4 regions of the Paenibacillus sp. FSL R5-0923 genome follow, and region 3 is predicted to be linked to each of the others. Evidence: riboswitches for the same ligand, from Rfam matches in the RefSeq annotation. Region 3 holds a riboswitch; each other region holds the start of a gene.
The links. A riboswitch is a leader RNA that binds a small molecule or an ion and turns the genes downstream of it on or off. The one in region 3 is predicted to bind cyclic di-GMP.

Region 1: it holds a riboswitch for cyclic di-GMP, as region 3 does, so the genes downstream of both, MKX35_RS00215 (transglutaminase-like domain-containing protein) here and MKX35_RS12530 (thiamine pyrophosphate-binding protein) in region 3, are expected to answer to the same signal.
Region 2: it holds a riboswitch for cyclic di-GMP, as region 3 does, so the genes downstream of both, MKX35_RS01550 (anti-repressor SinI family protein) here and MKX35_RS12530 (thiamine pyrophosphate-binding protein) in region 3, are expected to answer to the same signal.
Region 4: it holds a riboswitch for cyclic di-GMP, as region 3 does, so the genes downstream of both, MKX35_RS24040 (DUF6612 family protein) here and MKX35_RS12530 (thiamine pyrophosphate-binding protein) in region 3, are expected to answer to the same signal.

Annotation. Positions count from the first base shown of each region.
Region 1 is NZ_JBBPAT010000001.1:45,163-53,321, reverse strand. Features, by position in the region: gene MKX35_RS00240 (glycosyltransferase 87 family protein) at 1-1,813, shown strand, start outside; gene MKX35_RS00235 (phospholipid carrier-dependent glycosyltransferase) at 1,803-3,581, shown strand; gene MKX35_RS00230 (glycosyltransferase family 2 protein) at 3,682-4,662, shown strand; gene MKX35_RS00225 (GtrA family protein) at 4,652-5,056, shown strand; gene MKX35_RS00220 (class D sortase) at 5,090-5,740, shown strand; cyclic di-GMP riboswitch class I at 5,865-5,945, shown strand; cyclic di-GMP riboswitch class I at 6,054-6,134, shown strand; gene MKX35_RS00215 (transglutaminase-like domain-containing protein) at 6,148-6,957, shown strand; rRNA gene MKX35_RS00210 (16S ribosomal RNA) at 7,329-8,159, shown strand, end outside.
Region 2 is NZ_JBBPAT010000001.1:337,153-345,311, reverse strand. Features, by position in the region: gene MKX35_RS01555 (2-oxoglutarate dehydrogenase E1 component) at 1-1,675, opposite strand, end outside; cyclic di-GMP riboswitch class I at 2,147-2,231, shown strand; gene MKX35_RS01550 (anti-repressor SinI family protein) at 2,259-2,414, shown strand; gene MKX35_RS01545 (helix-turn-helix domain-containing protein) at 2,616-2,945, opposite strand; gene MKX35_RS01540 (TasA family protein) at 3,105-3,725, opposite strand; gene sipW (signal peptidase I SipW) at 3,817-4,404, opposite strand; gene MKX35_RS01530 (hypothetical protein) at 4,406-5,590, opposite strand; gene MKX35_RS01525 (aldo/keto reductase) at 5,970-6,944, opposite strand; gene MKX35_RS01520 (PadR family transcriptional regulator) at 7,066-7,623, opposite strand; gene MKX35_RS01515 (MDR family MFS transporter) at 7,635-8,159, opposite strand, start outside.
Region 3 is NZ_JBBPAT010000001.1:2,829,404-2,837,562, reverse strand. Features, by position in the region: gene serA (phosphoglycerate dehydrogenase) at 98-1,690, shown strand; gene MKX35_RS12545 (SDR family NAD(P)-dependent oxidoreductase) at 1,763-2,596, opposite strand; gene MKX35_RS12540 (helix-turn-helix transcriptional regulator) at 2,770-3,726, shown strand; gene MKX35_RS12535 (methyl-accepting chemotaxis protein) at 3,849-5,099, shown strand; cyclic di-GMP riboswitch class I at 5,290-5,385, shown strand; gene MKX35_RS12530 (thiamine pyrophosphate-binding protein) at 5,504-7,147, shown strand; gene MKX35_RS12525 (carboxymuconolactone decarboxylase family protein) at 7,158-7,526, shown strand; gene MKX35_RS12520 (hypothetical protein) at 7,565-7,915, shown strand; gene MKX35_RS12515 (ketoacyl-ACP synthase III) at 7,967-8,159, shown strand, end outside.
Region 4 is NZ_JBBPAT010000001.1:5,342,673-5,350,831, forward strand. Features, by position in the region: gene MKX35_RS24030 (CapA family protein) at 1-149, shown strand, start outside; gene MKX35_RS24035 (NADH-dependent flavin oxidoreductase) at 228-1,391, opposite strand; gene MKX35_RS24040 (DUF6612 family protein) at 1,504-2,352, opposite strand; cyclic di-GMP riboswitch class I at 2,470-2,561, opposite strand; gene MKX35_RS24045 (RNA polymerase sigma factor) at 2,766-3,284, shown strand; gene MKX35_RS24050 (DUF4179 domain-containing protein) at 3,268-4,881, shown strand; gene MKX35_RS24055 (Cof-type HAD-IIB family hydrolase) at 5,026-5,826, opposite strand; gene MKX35_RS24060 (pseudouridine synthase) at 5,858-6,622, opposite strand; gene MKX35_RS24065 (RsmB/NOP family class I SAM-dependent RNA methyltransferase) at 6,625-8,151, opposite strand.

The DNA of each region.
Region 1 (8,159 bases), 2.8 Mb from region 3:
CGAGCCCAATCATTTGAAATGGGTGCAGACGATTAAGGCAACGCCGGACAGCTATTATAAAATCTCTGGATGGATCAAAGTAGTAAGTACCGCAGGCGAGGGAATGGGCGCCAATATACTTGCCGTTGGAGTAGGCGGGGGTTATCCCAACGTAACGGATACGGCAGGAGAGTGGCAATATCTTGAATACATAGGCCAGACAGGACCTAAACAGAAAGAATTCGGCATAGGTGCAAGTTTGGGAGGCTACTCTAGCTTGATTCAAGGTAAAGCTTATTTTGATGATTTGTCTGTAGAAAAATTAGACGCTGCTCCCGAAGGGGCCAACGTCATTTCGCTGGATAGTGCAGCAGTTAGTCAGGATGCTGGTGGCAAAAAAGCGGATACCCCACATAAGGTATCTCCAACCAAGATGCTGCTGATCTCAGCGCTTTTCAGTGTATTTTTTGCAGTGCTTTATACCAAGGCATTCCGCAGTGAGAAGCTTATGAAGCAACCTGAGAATGTCTATTCCAAATGGCTGAGCATTGCCATCGGGGTTGCTTTTATCCTAAGGGTCTGGATTGGTCTGACTGCTCAAGGCTATCAGAACGACATGAATACCTTTATAGCTTGGGGTCAGCGTATGGTTGATTTAGGTCCAGGCAAGTTTTATGAAGAAGGGTATTTTGCCGATTATCCTCCTGGTTATTTGTACATTTTGTACATTCTTAGTTTTATTCGCGGTGTATTTGGCTTTGCGCATGGTTCGGGTGGAGAGAATCTGCTATTCAAACTGCCAGCGATTATTTCTGATTTGGTATTGGGTTTTTTCATATTTAAAATGTCTCGCAAAAAACTCGGCTCAGGGATCGCTTTTGGCTTAACGCTATTATTTCTGTTTAATCCGGCGGTGCTTGTTAATTCAGCGGCGTGGGGACAAGCGGATTCGTTCTTTCTGATTTTCCTGTTGCTCAGTATCCATGGCGCTGCGAACAAAAAGTTTGTTCAATCCGCGATTTTGTTTGTATTAGCAACTTTAATTAAACCACAATCGTTAATATTCACACCGGTATTATTGTTTGCTTTCTATCATCACCGTGCTTGGAAGCAGCTTGGATTTGGAGCTTTGTATGGATTAGGGATATTCGGATTGCTCGCGGCACCATTTTTCTGGAATAACGGTGGTTTAGTGAGCCTTATTAATCTGTATAAGAGTACGTTATCTTCCTATCCCTATTCTTCTGTGAATGCATTTAATCTATATGCACTGACTGACCCGATGTGGTCATCTCTTGACCTAACTTGGTTAGGTATTACTTACCGTGTATGGGGCTTCATATTTATTTTAGTGGCAGTAGCCATAGCAACGTTTTATTCCTTCAAAAAAGATCGCTTGGATTTATCCAAATCCTACTTTATCGGTATGGCGCTCATTGTAGTAGTCTTTGTGCTTGGAACCAAAATGCATGAACGTTATATGTTCCCTGCTGTTATTCTCTGTATGTTCACTTATATAGCGAGTCGGGATCGTAGGTTTTTATCTCTATTCCTTGGATTCAGCTTAACGCAGTATATCAATGTGGCTTATACGTTAACTCATCTAAATGCAGGTGTAAATCCAGGTGCAGATGGAATCGTGTTGGTTACTTCTATAGCTAACCTGTCATTATTGCTATACATGTTCTACATTGGTTATGACGTGTATGTTCGTGGGGGAGTAAAGCCTCTTCCAGCACCACCAACACCTGAAGAAAAATATGAAGAAGACCTTAAAGTCGTCGAGCAAATAAGACCGCACCAGAAGGGAGGGAGATTGAGCGATGAAGTTTAAGCGTATAGATTGGATATGTATTCTTGCCATTACTGCCGTTTACGCGGCAATTGCTTTATATAATTTAGGTTCTACTAAATCTCCAGAGACCTTGTGGGAGCCAGCTGCCAGCGGTGAAAGCTTCTATGTAGATCTAGGACAGAGTAAACAATTGGAACGCGTGAATATCTTCGGTGGCGTAGGTACCGGGAAGTTTAAGCTCGAATTCAGTGAATCCCCTGAGGTCTGGAGTAGTCCGCTGGATGTAAGCGAGGATGTTGGGAATGTCTTCATCTGGAAAAGCCAACCTCTGAACGTTGCAGCAAGATACGTGAAGTTTACAGTCACCTCTCCAGGGTTCACTTTAAATGAAATGGCCTTCTATGAGCAGGGAGGCGAAAGAGTACCTCTTCCTATAGCCGGTGTTACACCGGATGCTAGTGCAGTCGCTAAAAGAGGAGAACCTGCCAATCTTTTTGACGAGCAGTCGCTCATCCCTGAATATTCTAACTTTATGAATAGCACTTATTTTGACGAGATCTACCATGCACGGACAGCTTATGAATATACACACGGGATTGTGCCTTATGAGAACACGCATCCACCACTAGGCAAGCTATTGATCGCAGTAGGGATGGAACTGTTTGGAGTCAATCCTTTCGGCTGGCGTATTATCGGAACATTGTTCGGGATTGCCATGCTGCCTCTCATTTATGTAATGGCACTACGTCTCTTTAAAAAGAGTAAATACGCAGCACTTGCAGCTGGATTGTTCGCACTGGATTTCATGCATTTCACACAAACAAGAATCTCTACGATCGATGTATACGGAGTATTCTTCATCATGTTAATGTTTTATTTCATGCAGCGATATTACACTATGAATTTCTTCAGTCAGCCCTTAAGAAAAACGCTAATTCCGTTATTCTGGTCCGGTTTATTCTTCGGAATTGGTGTCGCCTCCAAGTGGATTGTACTGTACGGAGGAGCTGGGCTGGCCATTATGCTAGCTATCTCGCTCTTCGAGCGCTACAGAGAATACCAAGCATCGGGACGTTTGCTCGCGGAAGGCAAGATCAAAGACAAGCAACTGCTAGGTACCTGTGGCGAAGCTGTAAATTCGTTCTGGAAAAATACCATTATTACGCTAGCTAGTTGTGTTGCATTCTTCGTAATCATACCGGTCATTATTTATAGTTTATCTTTTGTTCCGGGTTTATCTGCATCCGCAGAGGGCTTTACTATAAAAGGCTTGATTGATTCCCAAAAGAACATGTACAACTATCACAGTCAGCTTGTAGCTACACATCCTTTTGCTTCCTCCTGGTGGCAATGGCCGTTTATGAAGAGACCTGTCTGGTTCTTCAGTGGCAGTGAGGGATTGCCGCAAGGTCAGGTCAGCAGTATAGTGACTATGGGGAATCCGCTTATCTGGTGGACGGGGATTTTCGCAATGCTGGCAACACTGTGGATTACACTGAAACGCAAAGATAAGACCCTTTATATGATATGGATCGCCTTTTTCTCACAATATGTTCCGTGGATGCTTGTCCCAAGGGAAACCTTTATCTACCATTATTTTGCTATGGTGCCTTTTATGATTCTTGGTATTGTATATATAATGAAGTTGCTAGATAGCAAATATCCTGAGGCTCGTTATGTTAGTTATGTCTATGTGGCTGTTGCTTTACTGCTCTTTGTCGCGTTCTACCCTGTCCTGTCAGGGATGCAGGTAAGCGGAGATTATGTGAAGAATATGCTGCGTTGGTTCCCATCTTGGGTTTTCTAAGATTTTTTTAAAATATCTATAACAATAAGTTTATGCTTACAGCGTTATTATGAAGTACAGAAAGATGTAACGCTCCATAAAGCTTTTAGGAGGAATAAAGGTGAAAGCCAGATATAGTGTAATTGTACCCATGTTCAATGAGGAGCAAGTAATTAGCGTTACTTACGAACGTTTGAAAAAAGTAATGGACGAATGCGGCGATACTTATGAGCTAGTCTTCGTTAATGACGGAAGTCGTGATCGTTCGGCCCAGATGATTCGGGAGATCAGTGATCGGGATGAATGCGTCAAGCTAATTGATTTCTCGCGTAATTTCGGACATCAGGTAGCGATTACAGCTGGCATGGACTATGCCGAAGGTCAAGCGGTTGTTGTTATTGACGCTGACCTTCAAGATCCACCGGAGGTCATTTTGCAAATGATCGAGAAGTGGAAAGAGGGCTATGACGTTGTGTATGCGAAGCGGCTGAAGCGCCGTGGAGAAACGATGTTCAAAAAGGTAACGGCCAAGATCTTTTATCGATTGCTCAGCAGCATGACAAGTGTAGACATTCCCACGGACACAGGTGATTTTCGTCTTATTGATCGTAAGGTATGTGATGTCTTGCGAGGTCTCAAGGAAAAAAATCGGTATGTCAGAGGTTTAGTGAGCTGGGTCGGCTTCAAGCAGACGATGGTGGAATATGAGCGGGAAGAACGATTTGCAGGAGAAACTAAGTATCCTCTTAAGAAAATGATTCGTTTTGCGCTGGATGGGATCACTTCCTTTTCGCATAAACCACTTAAGATTGCTACGTATGTCGGATTCTTTCTTTCCTTCTCCAGTTTTCTCTATTTATTCTTCGTATTGTTTCAAAGAATCTTTTTCACCTCATGGACGGTTCCAGGTTGGGCTTCCATTGTAGGGGTCAATTTGCTCTTTAACGGTATCGTTCTGATGCTGCTAGGTGTAATCGGTGAGTATATTGGACGGATTTATGACGAGTCTAAGGATAGACCGTTGTATATTGTCAGTGAGACTATAGGATATCGTAACGAAGAAGAAGTGGATCGCCGGAAGGATTACAAAGATGTCAGATAAGAACTTTCGGACTGCTTTCATACAGTTTCTCAAATTTAATGCTGTAGGTTTGGTAAATACCCTCATTGATTTCGTAATCTTCACATTACTGAACTCATTTGGGATGGTATATGCGTTGGCACAGGTGATTTCTTATAGTGCAGGGACAGCGAACAGCTTTATTTTGAATAAAAAAGTAACCTTCAAGGATCGTGATCGTGGCAATAAAGAGGGTTTTGATAAGACGCAGTTGCTGAAGTTTATCGTACTGAATCTGGTAGTACTCGGAATATCGCTGTTGCTAATGCATCTGTTGACTGACAAACTAGGCATTCAAGTGTTGATCTCTAAGGTATTAGTAACGTTTGTGACGGTGATCATTAACTTCTTCGGAAGTCGTAAATGGGTATTCTAAAGTTCAGTAGAACAATCTACGGAGGTGAAAATCATGCGTAAATTCTCGTATGTGCTCATACTGGCGGGGATCCTTATCATGCTCTATCCAAAAGCTAACGAATGGTATAACGACTGGCAGCAGGATAAGCTATTAGAATCGGCTGAACTGAGCACCAGTGAAAGTACTCCACCACCTGATCTGAAGAGCAGATATGCCGAGGTCACTCAGCTACTAGCGGAGGAATCAGCTCTAGATGCACAAGCACAGCCGCAAGAAACAGAAAAGCCGGAACCGGAAATTGAAGTGGGTGGCAAAGTTATCGCATTAATTGAGATCGATAAGATCGATCTGAAGCTGCCTGTATTAGAAGGGGCTACTAAAGCGAATATGAAGCATGCCGCGGCCCATATGAAAGAAACAACTCCAATAGGAGAAATAGGGAACGCCGCAATAGCTGCACATAGAGCTAGAACTACGGGCAGATTGTTTAACAGGCTGAATGAGGTTGTGATTGGGGATACGATTACGGTAAAGACTAGCGATCAGACTTATAATTACGAGGTTTATGATATTTCTGTTGTACTTCCTAGTGATGTGTCTGTTCTAGACGGGAATAACAAAGATAAAATTCTTACTCTAATTACGTGTGACCCACTAGTAGATCCTACACATCGTTTGATTGTTCATGCCAAGCTTTCCTAATCGTTGACGAGAAATAACAAGAGAATTCAAATACAGAGAAATAACTATAAAATAATAGTAAATCTAGCAATTTTGTTCTTGTTTACGAGGATAAATATGGTAGTATAAGACTATAAAAGCTAAACACGATAAACGGCAAACCTATCGAAAGGTAGGGACGCAAAGCTAAAGGGCCTTCCCGTAAGGATGGCAGCCAGTTACCGAATGAAGAGGCTTTTTTTGTTTTTATAAAATATATAAGAATCTTAGATTCATATTTCTACTTGGACTGATTCTGTTAATTTGTCTAGTGAAATTAGAACAGATAGAGCTTATACGATAACGGCAAACCTATCGAAAGGTAGGGACGCAAAGCTAAAGGGCCTTCCCGAAAGGATGGCAGCCAGCTACCGAAAGGGGTTTTATCCGTGAAAAAGGTTTATTTTATGATGGTGGCGCTGTTCGTACTGATTACTGCGGTTCCGGTAAGCACAGCTCAAGCCGCAAGTGTAGATGCAAGCTGGTTGATTACATCGAAAGTGGCTCAAGGTGTTATTGGAATTAACTATGATATTCCGAAAGATAAAAGAATCAAACTCATGATCACTAAAGACAACAGCAGCTATACATATAACTTATATGCTTCTGGACAAGCTGAGGACTTCCCTTTACAACAAGGTAATGGTACTTATAAGGTTTCTGTTCTTGAGAACACAACCGGCAATAAATACAAAGCGTTATATTCCGAAGTAGTAGACGTAACCATGAGTGACTCGAATTCCGTATATTTGGGCTCCGTACAGAATGTGAAATGGAGTTCTTCTGATAAAGCGATCCTTAAGGCCAAAGAGCTTACAAAAGGCAAAACAACAGATGAAGAGAAAGTTAAGGCAATCTATAACTATGTAGTTGCTAATGTACAATACGATTATTCTCTTGCTAATAACGTAACAACAGATTACATTCCGAACATTAACAACACTTTGAATACTAAAAAAGGAATCTGCTATGACTATGCTTCTCTTTTTGCCGCAATGCTGCGTAGTGTAGATGTGCCTGCTAAATTGGTGATGGGGAATACTAGCTACGTTACGCAATACCATGCATGGAATGAAGTGTTGATGGATGGGAAATGGGTTACTATTGATACAACGGTAGATGCATCGTCAGCGAAGAGTAAGAAGAATACGGATTTTATTAAGGCTTCAAGTAAGTATACTGCAGCAAAATACTATTAATTTGCATCGCTAGATTCATAACTCTATTAAATAAACAACCAGCTTAATTATTAAGCTAGTTGTTTATTTTTCTATTAGGGGTTGCTTTTCTATGAATAGATAGGTTATTATAGTTAAGCGTTGTTAGACAGCGTACAGGCAATGTTTGAGAGAGTTATATAAACGGCTTTCGAAAAATAAAGCTTGCATTACTGAGAACAACATGATATATTATAAGAGTTGCTGCTGAGACATTAAACGGCGCCAACGAGAACTTGATCTTTGAAAACTGAACAACGAGTGAGTAGGAAATCACGAAAGTGAAATCCAAAATTAGAGAATTAATTTTCTCGTCAGATGTTTCAAAATGAGCATATCGCTCTTTTCAATACTAATTGGAGAGTTTGATCCTGGCTCAGGACGAACGCTGGCGGCGTGCCTAATACATGCAAGTCGAGCGGAGTTATTTTGAAAGCTTGCTTTCAAAATGACTTAGCGGCGGACGGGTGAGTAACACGTAGGCAACCTGCCCCTTAGACTGGGATAACTACCGGAAACGGTAGCTAATACCGGATAATTTCTTTTTTCTCCTGAAGAAAGAATGAAAGACGGAGCAATCTGTCACTGAGGGATGGGCCTGCGGCGCATTAGCTAGTTGGTGGGGTAACGGCCCACCAAGGCGACGATGCGTAGCCGACCTGAGAGGGTGAACGGCCACACTGGGACTGAGACACGGCCCAGACTCCTACGGGAGGCAGCAGTAGGGAATCTTCCGCAATGGACGAAAGTCTGACGGAGCAACGCCGCGTGAGTGATGAAGGTTTTCGGATCGTAAAGCTCTGTTGCCAGGGAAGAACGTCCGGTAGAGTAACTGCTATCGGAGTGACGGTACCTGAGAAGAAAGCCCCGGCTAACTACGTGCCAGCAGCCGCGGTAATACGTAGGGGGCAAGCGTTGTCCGGAATTATTGGGCGTAAAGCGCGCGCAGGCGGTCATTTAAGTCTGGTGTTTAAACCTTGGGCTCAACCTGAGGTCGCACTGGAAACTGGGTGACTTGAGTACAGAAGAGGAAAGTGGAATTCCACGTGTAGCGGTGAAATGCGTAGATATGTGGAGGAACACCAGTGGCGAAGGCGACTTTCTGGGCTGTAACTGACGCTGAGGCGCGAAAGCGTGGGGAGCAAACAGGATTAGATACCCTGGTAGTCCACGCCGTAAACGAT
Region 2 (8,159 bases), 2.5 Mb from region 3:
GACTGGAGATCGGTACGGCTGTAGTGCCTGCCGCTGAGCGATCTGTATGAAGAGGAATGAAGGCCTTTGGTTCTTTTTTCTTGTGATTGCCTTCCTTCATACTATCGTACGCACGTTGCAATACGCCTTCTGTTTCAACGTGCATCTTTTGTACATCTTCAGCTGTAAGAATTTTTTCACGCTGTAGCCGCTCCGCATACACCTTGTAAACGGTTGGATGATTGCGTACCTTACCGTACACGATAGGTTGTGTAGTTTCAGGATCATCCATTTCGTTATGTCCATGACGACGATAGCCGATGAGATCAATAACGAAATCCTTTTTGAATTGATTGCGATATGCACTAGCTAAACGAACGGCTGATATACAGGCCTCAGGATCATCAGCATTGACATGGATAATTGGAATTTCATATCCTTTGGCGATGTCACTCGCATAATGCGTTGAACGGGAGTCTTCGCTTTCTGTCGTAAAGCCGATCCGGTTATTAACAATGATATGGATCGTCCCGCCATTCTGATAACCTTGAAGTTTGCCAATATTAAGTGTTTCTGCAACAATCCCTTCACCTGGAAAAGCAGCATCGCCATGCATCAGTACCGCCATAGCTTTACTGGTATCAATCTTCGGCAATCCGGCTGTGCTCCGATCTTCTTGAGCAGCACGAGTGAAGCCTTCCACGACAGGATTGACGAATTCCAAGTGACTTGGGTTATTCGCTAGTGTTATTCTTGTGCGTACGGTTTCTCCTTCACGGACAGCGCGATCTGCACCCAGATGGTATTTCACATCACCCGTCCAGCCATAGTTAATGCCTGTAGAGCCTTCGGAAGGGAAAAGCTCCTTGTTCGGAGAATGATGAAACTCTGAAAATATAATGTCATAAGGTTTGCCCAAAATATGTGCAAGAACGTTGAGGCGACCACGATGCGCCATGCCCATCAGAATATGCTCTGCGCCGTCATGCGCAGCAGCGCGTACGATTTCATCCAGCATCGGTACGAGAGCGTCATTGCCTTCCAAGCTGAACCGCTTCTGACCCACAAAGGTTTTGTGGAGGAAGGTTTCGAATTGCTCTACTTGGATCAGGCGGTTTAGCAGCTCTTTACGTTCTGCATTATTTAAAGGCGCTGGTGAGCTTGTGGATTCTGCCTGTCTGTTCAACCATTTCAGTTCTTGTTCTTCATGCACATGCCCGAATTCATAGGCGATTGTCTTGGTGTAAGCCTGACGCATACGCTGAACTGCATCCCATCCGGTATGCACATCATTCGGCGCATTCTCCCAAATGAGCGTGGCAGGTAGTGCGAGCAGATCCTCACGAGTCAGCTCATAGGTTTCGAGTTCAAGATATTTAGCCATGGGATTGTGATCGCGCTCAAGCGGATCAATATCAGCGGCCATATGGCCATATATACGAATATTAGCGATTAGCTTGGAAGCTCTTACTGCCTTTCTAAGCCATTCGGTGTCTCCCGAAATGCGAGGCTGTGGAGCCGGTTCGCTATCCGGTGTTAGGGGTGGGGGACCCGAATTTGTAAAAAGCTCGCGATAATTATTCTCTACGGTGGAAGGATCTTTCACAAACTGTTCATATCTTTCTTGAATGTAGCCTAAATTGGGTCCGTAATACTTACTCCAAATGGATTCGTTATAGGGCTCTTTGGCTGCCATGAATACATCCTCCTTAACGGATGAACTCCATACGTGACATTTTGTGTCAACGCTTACTGGAGCTGTGATGATTGCGGTTTCATTTCTCATCTTATTGTGCTACTTTCCACACGTGTAATCAATTCATTCTTTCGTCCAATACGTTCGCAAAATGGTATGGGTTAGCTTGTTCTAATGAAAAGAACGCTGTTTCTCCTCATTACCCATTCCTAAGGCCCACTAAAATGATTCTAATATCCTTATTTTTAACTAATAGGGAAGGAAGTATCATTATATTGGCTTAATTAATTTTATGAATGGGACGAGTATCGTGTTAATAGGACAAGATATCGCACAAAATCGCTTCTATTTTTTGTTTTTTAATGGAAAAACTAATCAGAAATCGACACACTTTTCCACTTTAGTATAGTATAATGTTATTGCAGTTAGCGATTTTCATATATTTCAAAGTAGATCCTTTCGTGTAAAGGGTCCAGTAAAAGGTAAACCTGCCGAAAGGCAGGGGCACAAAGTCGCGGGTCTAAGGTAGAAATACTATGACAGCCGGATTGCCTGGGGACGTAAAATCTTAGGAGGAGATTTTTTGGACAAGTCCAACCAGGGAAGCAACAGAGAACAGCAGTTCATTGATCTAGACGTTGAGTGGGTACATTTATTATTAGCAGCTAAGAAGGCTGGCATAAAGGCAGATGAAATTCGTCGCTTCTTTCATGAGAAGACTGTGCAAGCCGTGCAGTAATACATTCAGAGCATTAGATATCAAAAGAGCACAGCGATAACTCGCTGTGCTCTTTTTCTTTATATAAGAATCTATAAGTTTCAGACTTGGTCCTTATATTCTGCTAGAATTCAAACGCCTTTGCGGTCCATGTTAGGAGGGCGAAGGCGCTTATGTTTAATAGTATGAGTAGAAGAGGATCTTATCAGGTCAGGTGGAATATTAATCCTTCTGATCAAGGCGCCATTTCTGGTAGTCCAGAAACTCCTTGAATTCGCGTTTGCTTATGCCTGAGGCCATAGCTTCCTGCACCAATCGGAACCATTCCGAATCTAAAGGTGACTCCTCAGCATCATTAGGTTCTCCATAGAGCAAAGCGTGGATGGATACCTGAAGCGCATCGGCGATCTTTTCGATAAACTGAATTGAAGGATTGGATTGGATGTTTCTCTCCACATTGCTAAGATACGACTTAGCAACATCCGCTCTGTCCGCAAGCTCAGATAGGGACAATCCCTTTTCTAGGCGGAGATGCTGGATACGTTGGCCCATATTTTGTGGCACTATACTGACGCCCCTCCGTAATTTTTGTTATTAGTATAACAAATATCAATAAATTCGACAAAGTTTATTGTAAAGAGAAGAGCAGCATCTACTTATCCGCTTTCCGGAATAAGAATCTGCTGCTCTTCGAATGGAAGACTTATTAGATTATTTAGCGGATCCAGCAGTTTGCTTACCTACGAAATCCCAAGTCAGAGTTAATGAATCTTTTTGGAAGTAGTTTTGCTCTTGGCCGTTATCAACAAATTCGAATTGAACGGTGAAGCTATCATTTGTGCCGGCCTTAATTCCAGATGCTTCGCTAGTACCCCAGATTGCATCAAGTCCAGTATTTTTTACGAGATCCGGTGTCTGAGTCTTCAAATCGGCTAGGGTAGTTTCCCAAACTACTTTCTCTTCACTACCAGGTAAGATGCCGCTTTTATCTTTATTCACCAGGAATTTAACTTTGATGGATTTTGCCAAATCGTTAGCGCCGTTGTTACCACCTACATCATTAATAGAGGTAGCTGTTTTGAGGAGGATCGAACCGATATCAAGTGTACCGTCATTTTTTAGTTTGAAGTCTCTTTTGATCGTATCGCCTGGCTTCAGATCCTTCAAATCAACGATAACAGAAGGATCAGAGTTCAAATCCAGTGTACCTGCTGCGAATGTAGCGGTGCTTTGTGCAGTGTCGCTAAAGTAAGCGAAAGTTCCTCCACCAATCAATGATAAACCCAGTGCTGCAGATGCTACGCCAAGACCCAATGTTTTTTTGATACCCATAATTAAAATTCCTCCTCGGTTTTTGTGGTTTTTTTATAAAAGTTATATATTGTAACTTCCGGTTCGTAAGCGGAAGCGGACAATCAACGGATTACTGTATTTCAGTTGGAGGTGGAGAGGTGGGAAGTATAGCAGCATTTTTCTTTTCGAGTGCAGCTACAGCCTTCCATGATGAATACAGGGCATAGAGCAGGAGCATCAAGCCTGGTACGATCATGAGCACAACACTTCCAGCTTTGGAAACTGCGAAATTCATAGCGTAACCTACATAAGGTACGGTGACCCCGGTATACTCAGCTACAACATTCGTGGAACTGGTAGGGTTCATATCAGGTGCATCATTGTTATCACCTTTCGTGCGATACATGGCTTCACCGGTAGCGTTATTCATTGTTGCTTCTACAACACGGTGAGTAATGAGCAGGTTTTCTTCATTTCTAAAGGTGATCACATCGCCTTTTTTGAAGCGATTCATATCTCCTCCGGGTTTTAAAGCGACAATCGATCCGGTTTGAATCCCTGGTTCCATCGAACCTGAGAGTACCGATTTGATCTGGTATCCGAAGAAGGCAGGTTCACCGCCGGAGGCCTTTGATAAAACTACGGCTACCACCAGCAGAATGAATATCACAAGCATGATGCTCGATAATGTATTGTTGATCATTTTTTTAATCCGCATATTATTCGCCACCTTTAACTTGTTGAGGGTCCGAAGGGGCTGGTGTTGCTACCGGTGGGGAAGTGGTTGTATCTTCCGCTTTTGGCGCCTCCTGAGGAACCGCTTGCTGTGGTACATCTTTTGGAATCGTTAGCTCTTCACCAATTTCCGGAACGACCGGGTTAGTGGCTGGGGCTTCAGGCTGTTCTTTATTTATTTTCTCTGGAGCAGCTTCACCTGTCGGTGGAGTCACTTCCGATTTTGCTTTCTCCTCAGCTTCAGCTTTCGCTTTGTCCTCAGCTTCTTGCTTTTCTTTTTTCTCCAGTGCCAAACGTTCTTCTTCTTTCTTCGTTTGTTCCAGCGCCTCTAGTCGGGCTTTCTCAAGTGCTTCCAATTGTTGTTCACGGGTTTGACTGATCAATTGGAGCTGACTCTGAAGATTGCTGATTCCTGAAGTAGCCGATTCTTTAAGACCATTCATTTCAGTATTGAGATTTTCATAAGTGGAGGTAAGTTCGCTAGAGATATTTCCGGCCGGCTGACTAAAAGGAATCAGGAAAGGTAACGGCTGCTGAAACGCCTCGTTGCGTAACTCGGGTTGTCCATATACATCACTGGTCACTACCGAAGCAAATGGAAGCCCGATGTCGTGTATGGAGTTTAGATATTGGATGACTCCCTTTAAGGAAGCATTCAGGGATTCAGAGATTACACCGCTTTGATTCAGGCTGCTTTGCAGCTCTCTGAAGAATTGTTCATCCTTGATTTCTAGACAGTTTGAATCTAGAGAGGTCATATATCCTCCAATCTGGAATAGGACGGCTGCTGCTGCGTTCAGCTCACCATTGATTTCGTTCCAAATTTGGCTGTTGGTGGCCAGTTGCTCATTCACGCCATCGATTTGAGATTGAAGCGCGGAGATTTGTGTGGAAATCTCTTGCGCTGCGACATCAAGCTCATCCAGCGTCATGCCTTCTATTCCCGAAACGTCTGAGAGACTGCCTGAAGGGGTATAGCTTTGCAGCGATCCTTTTAAAGCAGTAGCTCTTTCGATATGATCTTTGAGTTCTGTTAGAAGCCCCTTGATCGAGTTTGGAAATACTTCGCAAAAGCTAATTGTGCTAGTGGTTTGCGTAGTAGCTCCAAAACCACCATAGGTACTACCCACTTGCTGCGAGGTAGTCAGAAACAAGACGGAGACAGCCATTCCTGATTGCAGAACACGTAATCCGATTTGTTTCTTTCGTTTAGGTCTTCTTTTTGCTGATCTGGGTCTCAGAGGAATACCTCCCCTCAATGTCTTGAGTTTCTTTGGTTCGTTATTATTGTTCTTTATTGAGAACAACTTCTGTAATGAATAATACATGGAATAAATTGAAAAGAAAACTGTCAATAAGTCTCGTTTGTGCTCTATAAAGAACAAAAATGTTAATTTATCTCTATTTATCTCGCTTTATCGCTTGATATCTATTTTTATTCTCAATTGAGAACGATACATAGGAGGGGAAAGTATTAAAAATAGCCTAATCATGCGAGAGGCACGATTAGGCTATTAAGAATTCTTGCGAGTTTAATTGTGGGCTCAGTTAGGGAAGACGAGTACCACGTGAACTAACATATAGGTCATACCATTCTTTACGAGTAAGCTCCAGCTTGTCCGCATCGGCGCAGGCAGCGATGCGCTGCGGATTCACAGTCCCAATCACAGGCTGAATAGCTGCCGGATGTGTCATTAGCCAGGATAGCACTATGGCTTCGGGTGTTGTTCCTTTTTCATCTGCAAGTTGTTTAACCATGGCAGCTGTCTGGACGATATTCTCTGGTTGATCCTCTAATGAACGTCCGCTAAATAAGCCTTGTGCGAGTGGGCCCCAAGCTTGAAGCTGAATGTTCTCCATTCGACAATGTTCAAGGGTTCCTTCGGGAAAGGTAATATCCTTCCAAGGTTCACGGTTTACACTGATTCCAGCATCGACCCAGCTGAGCTTGGCTAGGCTCATGTGTAACTGGTTTACGATAAAAGGTTCATCGCAATAGGCTTGCAGCATTTTGATCTGCGCTGTGCTCATATTGGAGACGCCGAAATGACGAACTTTACCTGTTGCCTTTAATTGATGCAAAGCAGAAGCTACTTCCTCTGGATCCATTAGGGGGTCAGGCCGATGGAGCAGCAGAATATCAATATATTCCGTTCCTAGTCGCGACAATATTCCATCTACACTGCTTAGAATATGCTGGCTTGAGAAGTCAAAGACATTAGAGCTGTCTCCAGGCTCCATTAGCTTAATACCGCACTTCGATTGAATAATGATTTCTTCGCGGAGTCCTGGGCGTTCTTTAAAGATTTGACCGAATACCTTCTCGGCTTTACCACGGGTATAAATATCTGCGTGATCAAACATATTGATACCAATAGATAGTGCTGCGTCGACGGCTGCATGTCCTTGCTTAACATTCTCGGCGGTAATCGGTTCATGATCCCAGCCCCCACCAAATCCCATACAACCTAGAGCAATACGGCTGGCTGGTATACCGCGCTTGTTTAAAGGCAGTGTTATCAACAATGTGATTCCTCCTAGGAAAATATGATTGCGTACACGTACATATTGTACACGCTTAGATTCTAGTGTGGTATTTATTGTCTCTGCAAAAGCGAAAAAAAGAGTAGAGGTCCTAAGGACTCTACTCTGTATTAAGTGGTGTTCCAATGTCATTCAACTTGCGTGCTACAACATCATCATAGAGACGTTGTAGCCATTTTAGTTCAATAAGGGTGTGTTCATAGGTGCCGTACATGAGATGAAGGGCGGAACGAGGAACAATAGGAATATGTTCTTCATATACCTGATAAGCCAGATTCACCTGATGTTCGGTTTCCCGAATACGTTCTTCGAGCAGCTTCTCCACCTTGTTTTGATCAACATGACGGGACATGGCTAGAGCCATATACATCGGATGATAGAAGGGCTCGTTCTTTTTAATTTGCTGTAGAATTAACTGCTCGAATAAATTTTTACCTTGCTCAGTAATACCGTAAATGGTTTTGTCAGGGCGATCACTGCTGCTAATCACTTCTAAAGCTTCGATATAACCATCTTGTGCAAGTTTATCGACAGCATAGTAGAGAGACCCAAGCTGGAGCTTTGTAATCCGGTCCATGGAGCGCTCTTTCATGACTAGTGTAATTTCATAGGGATGCATGTTTCGTTCAAGCAATAGTCCGAGAATAGCCAATTTCATCGACATAATCGTTACCTTTTACCCTCGGACGCCTGAGCAGTTTTACTCGGAATGGTGAGACGGTCTTTTGGCATAAGCAGCACAAAGACTAAACCAAGGACGGCAGGAATCATGGCCCACATAAAGGTATGTGCGATTGAAGAGGACAGTGCACTAGATATTTTCTCTAAAATTTCAGGTGGAATCTTGGCTCTTGCTTCAGGTGTCAGGGCTGCCCGTGGATCGCCGAAGGCTGCTGACTGCTCACTTCCGCCAAAAGCTTCGCTAATGCTGCTAGTGAAGTTGTTACGCTGAATAATACCGAAGATCGTAATCCCCAGCGTCATCCCAAGCGAGCGCATAAAAGTACTTGTTGAAGTTGCCGAACCGCGTTGGCGCATATCGAAATTATGGATAGCTGCCATGCTTAGCACGGAGAAGGAGAAGCCCACGCCGAATCCAGTTAAGGCCATGAATACATTAAGCATGAGACGGGAGGTATCTGGTGATAAAGTGCTTAGACTGTAGACACCTGCTACAAAACAGACAGCGGATAG
Region 3 (8,159 bases):
TTTCTCTACTAGTTCGTGAATCTTCAGGTATTGTGGATTGCCCAAAAAGGCGTCCTCGACATATAAAGCTTTTCAACTTTAAGGGGGATAAGAAACCATGTTTAAAGTATTAGTATCGGATCCAATCAGTGATTTGGGCATTCAGCAATTGATGGACGCAGAAGATGTAGTTGTTGACAAAAAAACAGGACTCAGCGAAGACGAACTCATTGCAATTATCGGTGAATACGATGGTCTCCTTGTCCGCAGTCAAACTACTGTAACAGACAAAATCATCGAAGCAGGAAAAAATCTAAAAGTAATTGGTCGTGCAGGTGTTGGTGTAGATAATATCAAACTGGATGCTGCAACAAAGCGTGGTATTGTTGTAATCAATGCTCCTGATGGAAATACAATTACGACTTGTGAGCATGCTTTCGCAATGATGATGGCTCTGGCCCGTCATATTCCACAAGCTTATGCAAAAACAATCGGTGGAACCTGGGATAGAAAAACATTCGTAGGTGTAGAGCTTCGTGGCAAAACTTTAGGTGTACTCGGAATGGGCAGAATCGGTAGCGAAGTGGCTAAACGTGCTAAAGCTTTCGGTATGGAAATTCTTGCTTTTGATCCTTTCCTAACAGCTGAACGTGCTGAAAAGATGGAAGTTAAATTGGCTTCCGTAGACGATGTTGTTCGCGGAGCAGACTTCATTACTGTGCACACTCCACTTACTCCGGAAACACGCCATATGATTTCTCGCCCACAATTCGAAGTGATGAAAAAGGGAATGCGCATCATCAACTGTGCACGTGGTGGTGTAATTGATGAAATGGCATTAGTAGAAGCTATAGATAGCGGTATTGTTGCTGGCGCTGCGTTCGACGTATTCGAGAAAGAGCCGCCGCAAGCAGATCATCCTTTCCTGTCTCATCCAAAAATCATCGTGACTCCTCACCTTGGCGCTTCTACGATTGAAGCTCAAGAAAATGTGGCGATCGATGTTTCGGAGCAAGTGTTGCATATTCTGCGTAATGAACCGTTCATTAACGCGGTCAACATTCCTCCAGTGGCTCCAAGTGTAATGAATAAGCTTCAACCTTACTTCACGCTTGGGGAAAAACTGGGCAGCTTTGTTACCCAAATTGCAGCTGCTGCTATCCGTGAGATCCATGTTGAATACGCTGGTGATCTTTCGGATGTAGATACCCAACCACTAACCCGCTACATTGTAAAAGGTGTGCTCTCCCGCCACTTTGCAGAGGACGTTAATATCGTAAACTCCATGCATTTAGCGAAAACACGCGACGTGAACGTAGTAATAACTAAAGCTTCTAAAACTAAAGGCTTTACCAACCTGATTACTGTTACTCTAAAAGCTGATCGTGACCAAGAGTATCTTGTTGCCGGCACCCTGCTGCAAGGTTACGGAGAACGGATTGTTCAAGTGAATAAGTTCCCAGTTGATATTGCTCCTGAAGGTCATCAAATCTTTGTATCCCATAACGACAAAGTAGGGATTATCGGACTCGTGGGTACATTGCTTGGTGAGAACGATGTAAACATCGCTTCCATGCAAGTGGGACGTAAAATTGTTGGGGGCGCTGCAATCATGCTGCTGACCGTTGACAAAGCCGTTCCTAAGCAAGTCCTTGTGAAACTCGCTGGTTTACCAGAAATTAACACTGCTGAAGAAATCATCCTTCTTTAATCTATAATATAGAAAGGCCATTCCAGAATGTATTGGAGTGGCCTTTCTTATATTTTACGAATCTTTTTCTTCCTATATTATGAACGAAGGGATTATCCTTCCATCAATATCTGTAAAACCATATTTTTCAGCAAGCTTTCCAACCTGCTGTGGCTCACCGGACATAGACATAACCTCTAGATCAGCGGCTAGTGCAGTCACTGCTCGACCAATATATGTCGTCGATTCACTCATTTTCAGTTCCTCAACTTCTTGCCAATGTTCCTCATCTGTATTCATGGCTTCTAGAACCGCTTCTGTTCTCATCCATCCAGGTGAAAGTGGCATAACCGCAATGCCGTCATCCTTTAACTCCTTCGACAATCCGAAAGCCATACGTAAAAGTGCATTTTTAGAAAGATCATAATAAAAGTTGCCTAAATATTTATAATGATCCCAGAAGGTTGTATGGATAATTAGACCACCAGTTTTTGCCTTGCGCATCAAGGGAATTGCGTAATAATTTGTGATCATCTGTGCTCTCACACCGGCATTAAACATATTGTCCCAATGAGCTGTAGGCAGCTCCCAAAAAGGCTTCTGCTCGATAGCTAAATCATTGCCTCCCCATACGTTGTTAACTAAGATATCGAGCCGACCTTGCTCTTCAGCGATCTGGCGGATCACTGCTTCTGTTTCTTGATCCTTCGTATGGTCACATCGTATTACCGCACCAGAACCTCCACTCTCTTTTATTTCTCTAAGTACGCTATCTATGCTCCCCTTAATATGCTCTGTGACGGATACATCTGTGGTCCTCCCTGTAATATAGACAAAAGCACCTCTTCTTGCTAGTTCTAGAGCGATCCCTCTCCCAGCACCTCTGCTGCTCCCGGTAACCAATGCGACTTTCCCTTTCAATGTCATAGCCCTCAACCCTTTCCACCTGAATTCGGATTTCAATATTCTGTGAACATTCCTTACGTTTTATAAGTATAGCCCGTATATATGACATCAACTGACATATATAATATAATCATGATTTAGAAATGATTAATGGTGATCGTCTAATCAATAATTCGAGGAGGTACAATAGCCTAATGAGAGCCGACCGTTTGTTATCAATATTACTTCTGTTGCAAAATCGTGGAAAAATGACTTCTAGAGAATTGGCCCAAACACTCGAGGTATCAGAACGAACTGTGTTTCGTGATATGGAAGCATTAAGTGCTTCAGGAATACCCATTTTAGCTGAACGTGGTCGTGAAGGAGGTTGGATGCTTACTGAAGGGTACCGAACCTCCCTAACGGGAATGAAGCCACAAGAGATTGGTTCACTGCTTCTGTCCGCTGACGCATCTATAATGAAGGATCTGGGGATACAAGACGACTACTCTTCCGCTCTTCTCAAACTAGAGGCTGCATCCTCACATCGACTTAGTAACCCAGCAAATTACCTAAGCGAGCGTATTCATATTGATGGCGCCAGTTGGCATCCTTCGGATGAGACTTATCCGTTCCTTTCTGTAATGCAGAGAGCACTTTGGGAGGACCGCAAAGTAAAAATCACTTATCTCCGGAGCAACGAGACAACGGTCCGTTTCATTGAACCTCTTGGGTTAGTTGCAAAACGCGGAGTATGGTATGTCGTAGCCAAAAGCAAAGATGAACTACGGACCTTTCGTGTGTCCAGATTAGTTAACGTTGAGGAGACTCATGAGTGGTTTAAAAGACCTGATGACTTTGATTTAAAACAGTACTGGGAAGAGTCCACCACTGCCTTTAAAGCAGCACTGCCAAAGTATCAAGTAAAGCTAAGGGTTAGAACCTCTATCTTAAAAGAATTACAGCGAGAAAGATTCGTCTCTGTCCAATTGATAGAGCCAACTAGCAAAGCAGAGTGGGTAAACGTAGATGCCGAATTTAATACGATCGAGTCGGCCTGCCGGATAATCCTTTCTTTTAGTCCCTCGGTTATTGTACTTTCACCGCAAGAACTTTTAGAGATGGTAAAGTCTGCTATCGCAAAAATTTCCGCTATTTATGAGGATTTTTGACACGAAATCTAAAGAACTACTCCGAAAAGAAGATTTATGTCAGTTCTTACTATAGACCAATCACCTTTAAATCCCATATAATAACACCAATACATAATATTAATAAGGAGGACATTATACCAATGAACTGGATGCATAAACTTCCGTTAAAACAAAGAATTGTTGCCGGATGTTACCTCGTTGCCGCACTATTTGCTATTCCTGTTTTAGTTACTTTTATGATCTTAGGCAACATTATTTTGGGTATTGTTCTAATCGTAGTTCTTGCTGCTCTAACTTTCCCCGTGGCCCGCTTTATCGAGAGAACGCTTACATCTTCTTTTGATGACATCGCGAATGTATCTCATAGTATTTCAAAAGGGGATTTTACTAGTAGAGCCGATGAGAACGGGTCTATGGGGGACGTAAGTCGTTCCTTTAATACTATGATTGACAAGCTCAAGAAGATTTTGACAGAAGCATCACAAATCACTCGTCAAGTTATGGATGCAAGCCGTGGAATCGAAGATAAGAATCAGAATTTGAAAATTGTCATGGCACAGGTAGCCTCTTCGTCTAACGAGCTAGCTCTTGGTGCAAATGAAATATCTACGGATATCGCTGAAATGACAGAATCCATTAAAGATATTGAGAATAAAGTATCCAATTATACGAACTCAACGAAAGAAATGAACAGACGTTCAATACATACATTAGAACTAGTTGAACAAGGACGGCAGTCCGTTGATACTCAAGCTGAAGGCATGCGCAAAAACATCCAGGCTACTCAAAAAGTAGCTGATACTATCGAAGCCCTGTCTCATAATGCTCGCGGAATTACGATGATTACAAAAACCATCACAGAGATCGCTGAGCAGACCAACCTCTTATCGCTGAATGCCTCCATCGAAGCAGCACGCGCCGGAGAGCATGGTCGAGGATTTGCTGTAGTCGCACAGGAGGTTCGTAAACTTGCCGAAGAATCAACGGCTTCAACGAAGGAAGTCTTTGGCTTAGTTCGGAGCATCGAAACTGATATCAAACAAGCGATTGACAATATCGCTATCAACGAAGAAGTCGTACAGGTACAGAATGAGATGATCACTCAATCTGCTCATATCTTTGCTCAAATTGTGCAAAGTGTGCAGTATATTACCGAGCAAATCTCTTCCTTCTCTGCTGAAAGTGATCTGATGTTGGAAAGTGCCTTGAAAATCTCAAGTGCAATAGAGAATATCTCTGCAATCACACAGCAAACCGCTGCCGGCACCGAGGAAGTATCCGCCGCTATGAATGAACAAATTAATGCCCTGCAGTCCGTCGCTGAAGAAACTGAGAAAATGACACAGGCTGTGTTTAATCTACAGAAGACTATCCATATTTTCAAGTTTTAAGTCACTTGCAAATCATATAAACAAGTCCAAAAACTCCTCCTAAGTTTTGACTTAGGGGGAGTTTTTTTATATCTATTATTTCATAGGTTGGACAAGACTTTCGTCAAAATTCGAGTTAATTTGCGAAAATATATTGACAAAGGTACTCTAGGAATATATTGTAAAGGAAAATTCTTCTTATAAATTTTAAAATTAATATTGGCAAAATCTTCGAAAGAGGATGACGCAAAACCATGGATCTACAGCCTCATTTTTAATCAGAGGCCATGACTGCCAGGTTGCAGAAAACCAAGACGACTGAACAATTGTTCAGTCTCTATGGCGATTTATGCCACCAACCTGTGCCCTAATTCAGAGCACAGGTTTTCTAATGTTTGATTTTAAAATAACAATCAACTTGTGAGGTGTATTTTTTGAAGACAGTCGCAGATTACATGTCGGAAGCACTACGGAACCTAGGTGTTACCCATTCCTTTGGTATTATTGGGAAATCCATTTGTCCTATTGTTCTTAAAATGGTAGATTACGGTATTGAATTTATTCCTGGGAGACATGAGTCCAGTTCCGGCTTCGAAGCAGCCGGGTATGCGCTTAAAACTGGAAAACTAGGTGTAGCTTTTGGTACTTCAGGTCCTGGTGGAACAAACCTATTAACTGCAGCAGCACATGCTAAGGCTAACAACCTACCTGTCCTATTTATTACTGGCCATCAATCTATTAAAGAGCTTGGAATTCCCCAATGTCAGGACTCTACTTCTTTTCTAGCTGATTTAGCTGATATGTTTAGACCTGCCACCTTATATAGCAAGCTTATTGAACGTGGAGATCACTTTAACACAATCTTTAATCATGCCATATCCATTGCTTTGAGCGGTAATCGTGGTCCAGTTCACCTTTGTATTCCCTTTGATGTACAAACGGAATTGCTAGAGGAATGTAATATTGTAATCCCTGAACGCGAATCACTGGTTAGCCATGCTAATATCGACCGTGTACTTGATGCTATAAATAACTCTAAGAATCCAATAATTATCGCGGGTAAAGGCGTTAACCGCTCAGGAGCACATAGTGAGCTAATTCAATTAGCGGAAACATTTAATATTCCTGTAGTTACATCTCCAGGTGGTAAAGGGGCTATAGCTTGGGATCATCCACTCTATCACGGTCCAATTGGAGTAGGCGGTTGTACCCATGGGGATGACTTGCTGAATCAAAGTGATCTATTTATCGTTCTCGGGTCACGTTTAAGTGATATGACTATTTGTAATCTTAAAAGGGAAAATCATCCTGCAACATTAATTCAGTTTGATAGCGATCCGACTTTTGTCGGAAAAATATTGTTCTCTAATACGATTCCAGTGACTGGAGATCTACGGGACAATCTAGTTTACTATCTCAATAATATTGACACGAACAACATCACAAAACGCGAAGCACCGACAAATTCCGATTATACCGAAGAGCCTCCGATTTTACCAAACCTTTCACTTGCATCGGTCTTGAGTACGATGAGTGATTTGATTCCTTATAACAGCACAGTCTTTGTTGATGATGGAAGTCACGGTTTCCATGCTGCGAAATGGTACAAGGTTAAGAAACCGGGCAGTTTTGTTTTCGATGCTTACTTTGCTTGTATGGGTAATTCCATCGGAATGGCGATTGGTGCAAAGGTTGCTGCTCCAGAAGAAACGATCTTCTGCATTACAGGAGATGGCTGCTTTATGATGCTAGGCGCAGAGATTAACGCTGCTGTCTGCAAGGATATTCCTGTCATATTCATTGTTGTGAATAATAAACAGCTAGATATGGCTCTAAAAGGTATGGAAAAAACTACAGGACGTATTGACGGAACTATCTACGAAGTCCCTATGGATGCTGTGAAATTCGCAGAATCACTAGGCGCTACGGGTTACAAATGTGAGACAGCGGAGGAGTTCAAAACAGCCATCAAGGACGCTGTTGCCATCAACCGTGTTGCCGTCATTGAACTGTTAACAGACCGTGATGAGGTCCCTCCGACTGCTCACCGTACTTTGAACCTAAATTAGGAGGTCACTTATGAAAGACAATGTAAACAGTGGTCTGAACCACTTCACGAATCTCTCTGGAGACTACGGAGCTAAAGCACTGGCTCCGATTAAAGAACATTTCCCCGATTTGGCTGAATTTATTATGGGGAATGCCTACGGCGATATTTTTCAACGCAACACAATCGAAGCTGACTGGAAGGAAATCGCAGTTATCTCTGCCCTGATTTCGATGGGTCAGTTTGATCAATTGGGTGTTCATTATGTCATGGCTCTTCGTGTGGGAGTTACTGTAGAACAACTCAAAGGTATTCTATTACACTTAGTACCCGCTATAGGGGCACCTAGAATCATCACCGCTTTTAATATTCTTCTCGAAACGATTGAAGAAATAAAGTAACTATTTTCAGTAAAATTAAAATATCGGGAGATGTTAACGTGGGACAGTTTATTTTAAAGACAGACACTACTAAAAAAGTGATCAATATTGAGCTGGAAGGAACATTTTCTGAAGAAGATGGTCTGAAATCTATCCAAGCTTATCAACAAACTATTAATCCTATCACTCCAGCTGACTATGAATTACAAATCGACTGCAGAAAGCTAAACGTAACTGCTCCTGATGTTGTGCCTCTTTTGGAAGGTTGCTTCGTAATGTTTAAGAATGATGGATTTGTAAAAGTAAATCTAACCCTTGAGAATAACCCAATTCTTAAAATGCAGCTTGCTCGTCTGGGTCGTAAAGCAGGACTAGAAAACATCGAGATCATTTCCACCGTTACAGCTTAATTCTTCTTATAACTAAAAAAACTATAGAGTTTTTCAGGAGGATTCATTCATATGACCGGAATTCGTATTCAAGACATTGATATCTATCATCCTAGTAATAAAGTTGATAACGACTTTTTTATTAAGCATTTTGACGAAAAGGGTATTGATATCCGAGGTCTACTGACCACTTTAGGTCGTGATACGCGCTATAGCATTAAGAATGAGGAAGAAAATTCTCTTACGATGGCTTTTGAGGCTGCCA
Region 4 (8,159 bases), 2.5 Mb from region 3:
ATCGAAGAATAAAAAGCGGTAGGAAAGTTACAGAGATCATCCCCATCCGCGACGCATTAAAGAGAAGCGACACCGACATAAGAACAGAATGGCGAAATCTCATGAATCGAATGTTGAAGCATACGACGTCAATCTTAAAGAGGGAATAGAGTCGTTACAGAAAAATAACGTTCCGCGGAATTTACCGCGGAACGTTATAGATTTAGACCTCAAAACTGTGTTTGGGTTTAGCGTAAACGATCAGGCATCATTAATTTAAGGAATTCTAGAATACCATTCTCTACTACAAGTTCTTCTCTATCTTGATCAGCAAGTACTCTTCTGATGAGATCTTCTTTACCCTCCAGTACTTTACTTGTCCAATGAGGATCAATGATAAGAGACCGTCCTACTGCTACTAATTCAGCATTTGTCAACGTGTCCTCTGCGTCCTGTTTGGTACGGATATCTCCTACCCCAATTAAAGGTATACGGCCATTGATTTTCTCATGCACATATTGCAGGATTGATTTTTCTTTAAAATCTTCTGATGCAGATACTTTCTTGAAGTCCCCTAATGAAATATGCAGATAATCCAGCCTTTTATCAGCTAATTTATCAATGAGATAAAAGGTATCGGTGATTTTAATTCCAGGCTCTTCATATTCTTCTGGAGAAAAACGATACCCGACAATAAAATCCTTAATCTTTGAATTGTCAACGACAGCAATAACTGCATCCACTAATTGGTTAATGAAATTAAATCTTTTCTCTAAGCTTCCGCCCCATTGATCTTCACGACGGTTGGAGTGTGGAGAGAAGAATTGTTGGATTAAATATGTGTTTGCTCCATGAATTTCTACCCCGTCAAATCCAGCTTGAATAGCACGTTGAGTCGCTTTTTTAAAATCCTCGATCACACCGAAAATTTCATCTTCTGTTAATGCTCTTGGAATTTCTGCATTCGGACGTTCGGCAGCAATGGCGCTGGAGGAAACGGGTTGTACGCCACGCAATATTTTTGAATCTGTCATTCTTCCTGCATGGAATAGCTGTAAAATAGCTTTTGTTCCATTTCGTTTAATAGTAGATGCTAATCGGCTAAGGCTAGGAATAAATTCATCGGAGGAAACACTAAGTTCACCTTCCCATCCTTTTCCACCCTCTTGTACATTTGCTGCCGCAGTGATGACCGCACCTACTTCGCCCGTTCTTAGCGAATAGTATTTCAATTCATCTTGTGTTACTACACCGTCATAAAAGCTCATTCGTGTGGTCATTGGAGCCATAACCACTCGGTTTTTTAATGTCAGCCCTCTGCGAAAAGTTAATGCTGTGTCTAGTGCTATCATCTTTTTCCCAACTTTCATTAAATTATATTTAGATAAATTATTATATACATGCGCATACATATAAATTACAGCAATGATTTATTCTTGTCAACTAATAAAGAACTGCTGTTGAATACAACAAAAAGCGCTGTTCCGCTGAACAGCGCTTTTCGCTCGTTATGAATCGTCCTTATTATTCTAGTTCGGCCGGTTTTACAATGGCTGCACCTTTATTATTTTTGGAATATTTAGCTTCGATTTTCGTGGTGTATGTATCTTTGGCTCCATCACTTACCAGTACATAACTCAGATCGACTGTCAGCTTTTCCGTTTGCCAGGTCTTAGTATTGACGAATAATTTCCAAGTTACGCTTTTAGGTTGAACAGTCTCACCATCCCAGAGGTTCTCCTGGTCATAGAGTTTGATTATTCCCTTAGCTGCTGTCGGATCGGTTACCGTGAACTGCAGGACGGTCTGAGCACCGGCAGTGCTGACTTTCATAGATTTTTTATAATTTTTTACCGAATCAAGCATGGAAACAGGATCGTATTGACCTTTAGAATAAAAAGAATCCCACTCCATCTTCTCCAGTCCAATCCAATACTGCGCATCAGGATCGATTGGCTCACCGTCATCGTCGTAACCTTCATCTTCAGATTCATCGATCAGTTCACTTCCGTCTACAAGATAGTAAAACTCCTTGTCATTGGCATATAGACTGTACGATGTTTCTAAAAGACTACTATCAACGGTGCCAGCTGCAGCAAAATTCGGCAGTCGATTAATATCCAGCTTCAGTGTGTTAGTGTTGCTGATACGTACCCCACCGCTCTGAATATCCTGTTTTTTGATCACATCTAAGTGAAAATTCTTTATTGCTTTAGAGGCCGCCGTTACTTTGCTAATCATTTGATCCGCGGTTACTGCTGTTGTGGTAGCTGCTGACACTACTCCTGGATTAGACATCCATCCGATCGTTCCGGACAGCAATAAAGCACCTACTGCCAAACTAGTGCCTATTGTTTTGAAAAAACTTTTCATGTACTTCCCCTTTCAGCCCCTTGCGATAATGTAACGCCGTATAGATCGAAATAATAAAAGAGCTCAAAATAGACTACATATTCTTAGAGCTATCCTTTATGCTTCATAAGACATCCCTATGGCGGCCTGGCGATCATTTCCTTCTGTAGAAAGGCTTTAGACCCATGGCTTTGTGTCATCATCTTTCGATGATTTTACCTTTAACGCGGACATTCAATTAGTTTTAATTAGCTTACGGACGCATGTCCCACCGCTAATTTTATCATGGTTATAATTACCTGTAAACGACTTATCTTCCATTCAAATTCGCTATGATGCTCAGAAGAAATACTTCACTCAAAATGAAAAATGAACGATTACATACGCTTATAAGTCTTATTAATGAGAACAGCAAAGACAGGGGGTGCAGCAAAATGTGTGACCGAGAAATTTTCGAGCTCTATAAAGAACAAGTATATTATTTTTGTTACTACTTAATGAAAAATCAGGCAGATGCAGAGGATATTTGCCAAGAGGTATTTGTAAAGGTTATCTTAGCGGATAAGTCTAAGGTAAGAAACTTGAAATCTTGGATTTTACGAATTGCTTCGAATGAGTGCCACAGTGTGATTAAAAGGCGTAAGACGGGGTGGATGAAAGAAGTACGTAATTATTTACTATCCAGGTCTGAGGAATCAAACCCTGTAGAAAAACGGTTGGATCGACAGGAAACTAAAAAAGAATTACAAGGGTTATACAGTCAGCTTCCCGACAAAATCAGAATGGTAGTAGTCCTTCGTTTTATAAACGAATTGACTGTACCCGAGATCTCTAAAGTTATGAGCATACCCGAAGGAACTGTAAAATCCAGACTGAACAAGGGACTTAAAATACTAAATAGAATGGGTGGAACTCAACTAAAGGAGCTGAGTAGTAATGAATCTGTATATTGAAAAAGATAGACATATTCCCCGACCGGATTATGATTTGATGTGGACTACCATTGAACAAGAAGCATATAAACGTCAAAGAAATCTGCATGCCTCCCAGAATACTCCTAGGCCTAATAAAAAGGTTGTTCCTATCAGCATCGTCTTCTCTTGCCTCTTACTTGTCGCCATTCCTGTATTCGCTAGTATGACGATTAATTGGGATAAAATTGGTGGGCGAAGTGTGAGCAATGCATTAAATAACGGCATCGGTCAACAGTATAATCTTCAAGCTTCCAGTTCAGGAGTAACAATGAATTTGAACGGTGTTGTAACTGACGGAGAAAAAATGAAAATGCTGTTATCACTTGATACTAAATCTGATCTATCCCAATATACTGGATTTGCTACAGAGGAAAACACCATGACTAGTGAATCCGGTGCCAAGGCAAAGGTATACGGTTATTTAGAATACGATCCTGAAAGCCAGAAACTCATTGGAGTATATGAGACACCTGATACATTAAAGGATGATAAAAAGGACTACAAGTTTGAAGCACGGAATCTCATTTTTTACCGTAATCAGAATATTCCCTTACAATCTAATCATCAAGCAGGGGATACAATCGATACTGGAGTTAAGCAATATCCAAGCATTCAAATCGAATCCGTTCGACATGTTTCCAATCAAACCATTATCCGTTACAAAGTCGCTGCATCACCATCTGACTTAGGACGGGGTAACCCACATTTGGTAGTTAGTACTGCAGGTCAAGAGAATGAGGCAATTCCAACCATCATGCCTAACGAAGGATCGGATTTATTTATTGAACAGGTTTTCAATATAACTGAATCAGATTGGAAGGAAGCTAGTCTTCATTTTAGTTACATTGAAGAAGCGAAACGTATTTCAGGTACATGGAAGTTCGATTTTAAAGCAGATGGACAAAAAGCAAGTGAGGCGATTTACACTAAGAAACTGTATAACAGTCCTGAATTTCAAGAAAAGACCGGTATAACCTTAGATCAGCTAGTGGTTACCCCTTTGGATATCCAAATTCTAATAGATGAAAATGATTCGCTTAAAAAAGGAATTGTCCACTATAATACCGCTCAGTTGGTTATAGGTGATAAAACAATCACTGGGGGTTGGAATTTGAAAGGAGATCATTCCGAAAGCTACCAGCATTTATTTCAATTTGAATCTCCGGAATGGTATAACAACTGGTCCGATGTTCCAATGAAACTTATATTAAAGGATGCTGTCATTGAGAAACGTGATACTACTAAGAATTGGATCACTATAAACAAACCTAAAGAAGAAAAGCAGTTCACTTCACTTGATGTCGATGGGTTAAAAATTGAATTCACTTACTATACTGAGGGCGAAAATTTGATTGTCGAATCAACATCCAAATCTTCTGGCTTCAAAAGCGTTAACCAAACTACGTTACGGATTAATGGCAAAGAAGTGGTGCCTGAAATTACACCTAAGGGCATGATATCTACAGGAACTAATATTGATAGCTACAAAGATATCCCTTTCGACGAAAAAATCGAACTGAACCCTGGTATCTATAAATATAGCGATCCTAGCCGGAACGAGGAAATTAAACTTTAATACAGGAAGTTAATCTATGTCCCGCCCTTTCTAGTTAATCCTAAGGGCGGGTTATTTTTGGATAGCTATGTATCTCTTTTATTTCCTTCATAACAAACAAAAAAAGCATAGAACGGACTCAAGTCCGCTTTATGCTTTCCATTATTAAGATAAACAATATTTAACGAGCGCATCACGCACACCATGCTCGTTGTTCGAACCCGTAACAGCATTCGCTGCCGCTTTTACCTCTACAGGAGAATTATCCATCGCCACGCCCATCCCCGCATAGGTAAGCATAGAAATATCATTAAAATAATTACCGATTGAAAGGACTTCTTCTTGCGGAATTCCCAGCTTCACAGCGAGATTTCTTAATGCGTTGCCCTTAGAAGATTCGGGATGCATCAAATCAACGAAAAATTCACCACTCCGCAAAATATTGTACTCAGGAGCCCAAGTACGCCATTCACGTTCAGCTTCGTCAAGAATTTCTGGCTGTGTAAATACAGTAAACTTAACAACCGGTTCACGGAAATCTTCCCAGGCTGGTAGCGTCGCTGGCACAATACGGAAGTGCTCATACATATAATTAGCTTCTTTAGTCAGATTCTCTACATTATCAACATACATATCAAAAGCAGTATTCACATCATAATGAATATTGTGCTTACGGCAATAGTCAATATAGGGGTCAAGACCACGTGCATCCATACCATATTGATGCAGCACTTCTCGATCTTCCACTCGTACCGTCGCTGCTCCATTGTGACCAAGCACGTAACCAGTCAGCCCCATTTCCTCCATGAAAGGAATCGAGTTCTGTGGACTGCGTCCCGTACACAATACGATTTGACCGCCAAGACGTGTAACCTCAGCAATAGCTTCCTTATTCTCAGAGCTTAAGTGGTGATCATCATTTAATAGCGTACCGTCCACATCTAGTGCAATCAGTTTGTATCTCATACTCCACCATCCTTGTCTTTCTTTTTCTATATTATCCTTGAGATGATTCTGCGCCTAAGAGTGCCAGTTCCTCTAACGTCAGTTCCCGACAAGCTCCAAGCGGCAGACTTTCATCCAGCTTCAATTCTCCCATAGATACACGTTTCAGAAAAGTGACTTTTTTGCCTACCGCCTGAAACATACGCTTCACCTGATGAAATTTCCCCTCAGTGATGATAAGTGAAATATGGGAAATCACTTTGCTGCCGCGCTCTCTTCCAAGAATGGTTAAGTGTGCAGGTAAAGTAACGTAGCCATCTTCCAACTCCACCCCTGCTGCAAAAGCCGCTACATCATCCGCGTCTACATCGCCCTCGATGGTTGCCTCGTACGTTTTCGGGACATACTTACGTGGCGACAGCAATTCATGGGCAAGCTTCCCATCATTAGTGATCAGCAGCAGTCCCACAGTATCCTTATCTAGCCTTCCTACAGGAAACGGTTCAAACTGTGCATATTCGTGCTTTAAAAGATCCAAAACTGTCCGATCCCGCTTGTCCTCCGTAGCTGACAGGACACCCGGGGGTTTGTTCATCATAAGATATATGAATTCACGGTAGGTAACAACCTCTCCCCCTACCTCTATTTTATCGGCATAAGGATCCACATGGTACCCACTATCTTTTACCACTGTCCCGTTCACCAATATTAAGCCTTGTTTAGCTTGTTTACGGATATCACTGCGCGACCCCACTCCAATATGGGACAACACTTTATCTAATCGTTGTTTTTTGGCGGGCTTACCTGATTGGCTCATTGTTACATCCACCTCCAGCCTGCGGGATATTCGTTCTTGAGTATGCCATCCTGCCACTTACCCCAGCCTGCGCTGTAGCCATCAATGCAGACCAGAACGTATCCCTTTTGGGCACTTCCTATTCTAATAGAGAGACGTTCTTGAGAAATCGACAACGTCTCTCCTTTAAGATAGGAAATAGCTTCATGATTCGTACTGGAGAGTGAGACACTTCGGCAGCTTTCTTCCGGATGCAAAGCTGTAGCCATTGGATGCCCTGGAATAAATCTTCCGTTACGGATTTGTCCTACATACCATCCCGGGCGGATCGTCTTTAATCCATTTAGTCTTTCCTTAGGAAGTGGAGAAATGTACAGATGGTCACCGAACAGAACCGGATATCCTTGCGGTTCCCAACCAAGCTGATCTCGCACAAAATTTCCATACGCAGTCAAAGCTTGCTCGTCACCTGAAACTTGCCGACCACGGTCAGCGCCACCAGTAGGTTTGTGAGAGGGTTTCCCTTCTTTCCCCCGTCTTCCTTCTGATTTATTGGATGATTTAACGTGTGCTGCACTTTTTGGAGTAGTAGTTCTTGCTCTTGCAGATTCGTTTAACTTGACCTCTAAGTGATCACGTTCCTCCATTGAGCGCTTAGTTCCCCCATGTTGCAATACAGCCATGAAATGTCCTTCGCCTTTCACCTTATGCGGCCACAGTCTTGCTGTACCTGAGAGTTCTCCGAAGCCAGGAGCGAATGAGCCTGTACCTCCTACCGCTACCACTGAGAACTGTGGATGTTCAGAAATAAACTCCGCTATAATTTCCTCATTTTCTTCTGTAGCAAAGGTACAGGTGGAATAGACAAGTGTACCTCCCGGTGCCAATGCTGTTGCAGCAGAACGTAAAATATCCCGCTGCATGGAAGCATATTTGGCAGGTGTACCTGAATCCCACTGCTTCACCATGTCTTCATCTTTACGGAACATCCCTTCACCAGAGCAGGGAGCATCAATCAAGATCTTGTCAAAAAAAAGCGGGAATGCAGCCGCGATATGATCTGGACTTTCGTTCAAAACAATACCATTACGAACCCCATACAGCTCCAGATTTTTAGCTAGAGCTTTAGTCCGTTCTGGATGAAGATCATTACTAACCAGCAATCCTTCACCTAACAGCTTGGCTGAAATCTGCGTAGATTTCCCCCCAGGGGCGGCACATAAATCAAGTACACGATCACCTGGTTCAATATTAAGCAATTCCACAGGTGCCATCGCACTCGGCTCTTGAATGTAATACAAACCTGCGTGGTAGTGAGGATGTTTACCAGGTCTAGCCCCATTCTCTGTATAAAATCCTGTCGGACACCAAGGAATGGGTTCCAGTCCTAAAGTAGAAAGAGCCTTTAAGCTCTCCACGGAAATCTTCAAGGTGTTAACACGGACGCCTCCGTATGGGGTTTCCTTATAAGAATCCGCAAATTGATTATAATCTGTTCCCAGCATGTCCATCATACGCTCGCTGAAAGAACTGGGCAATTGTGCCGCCATGATGCCGT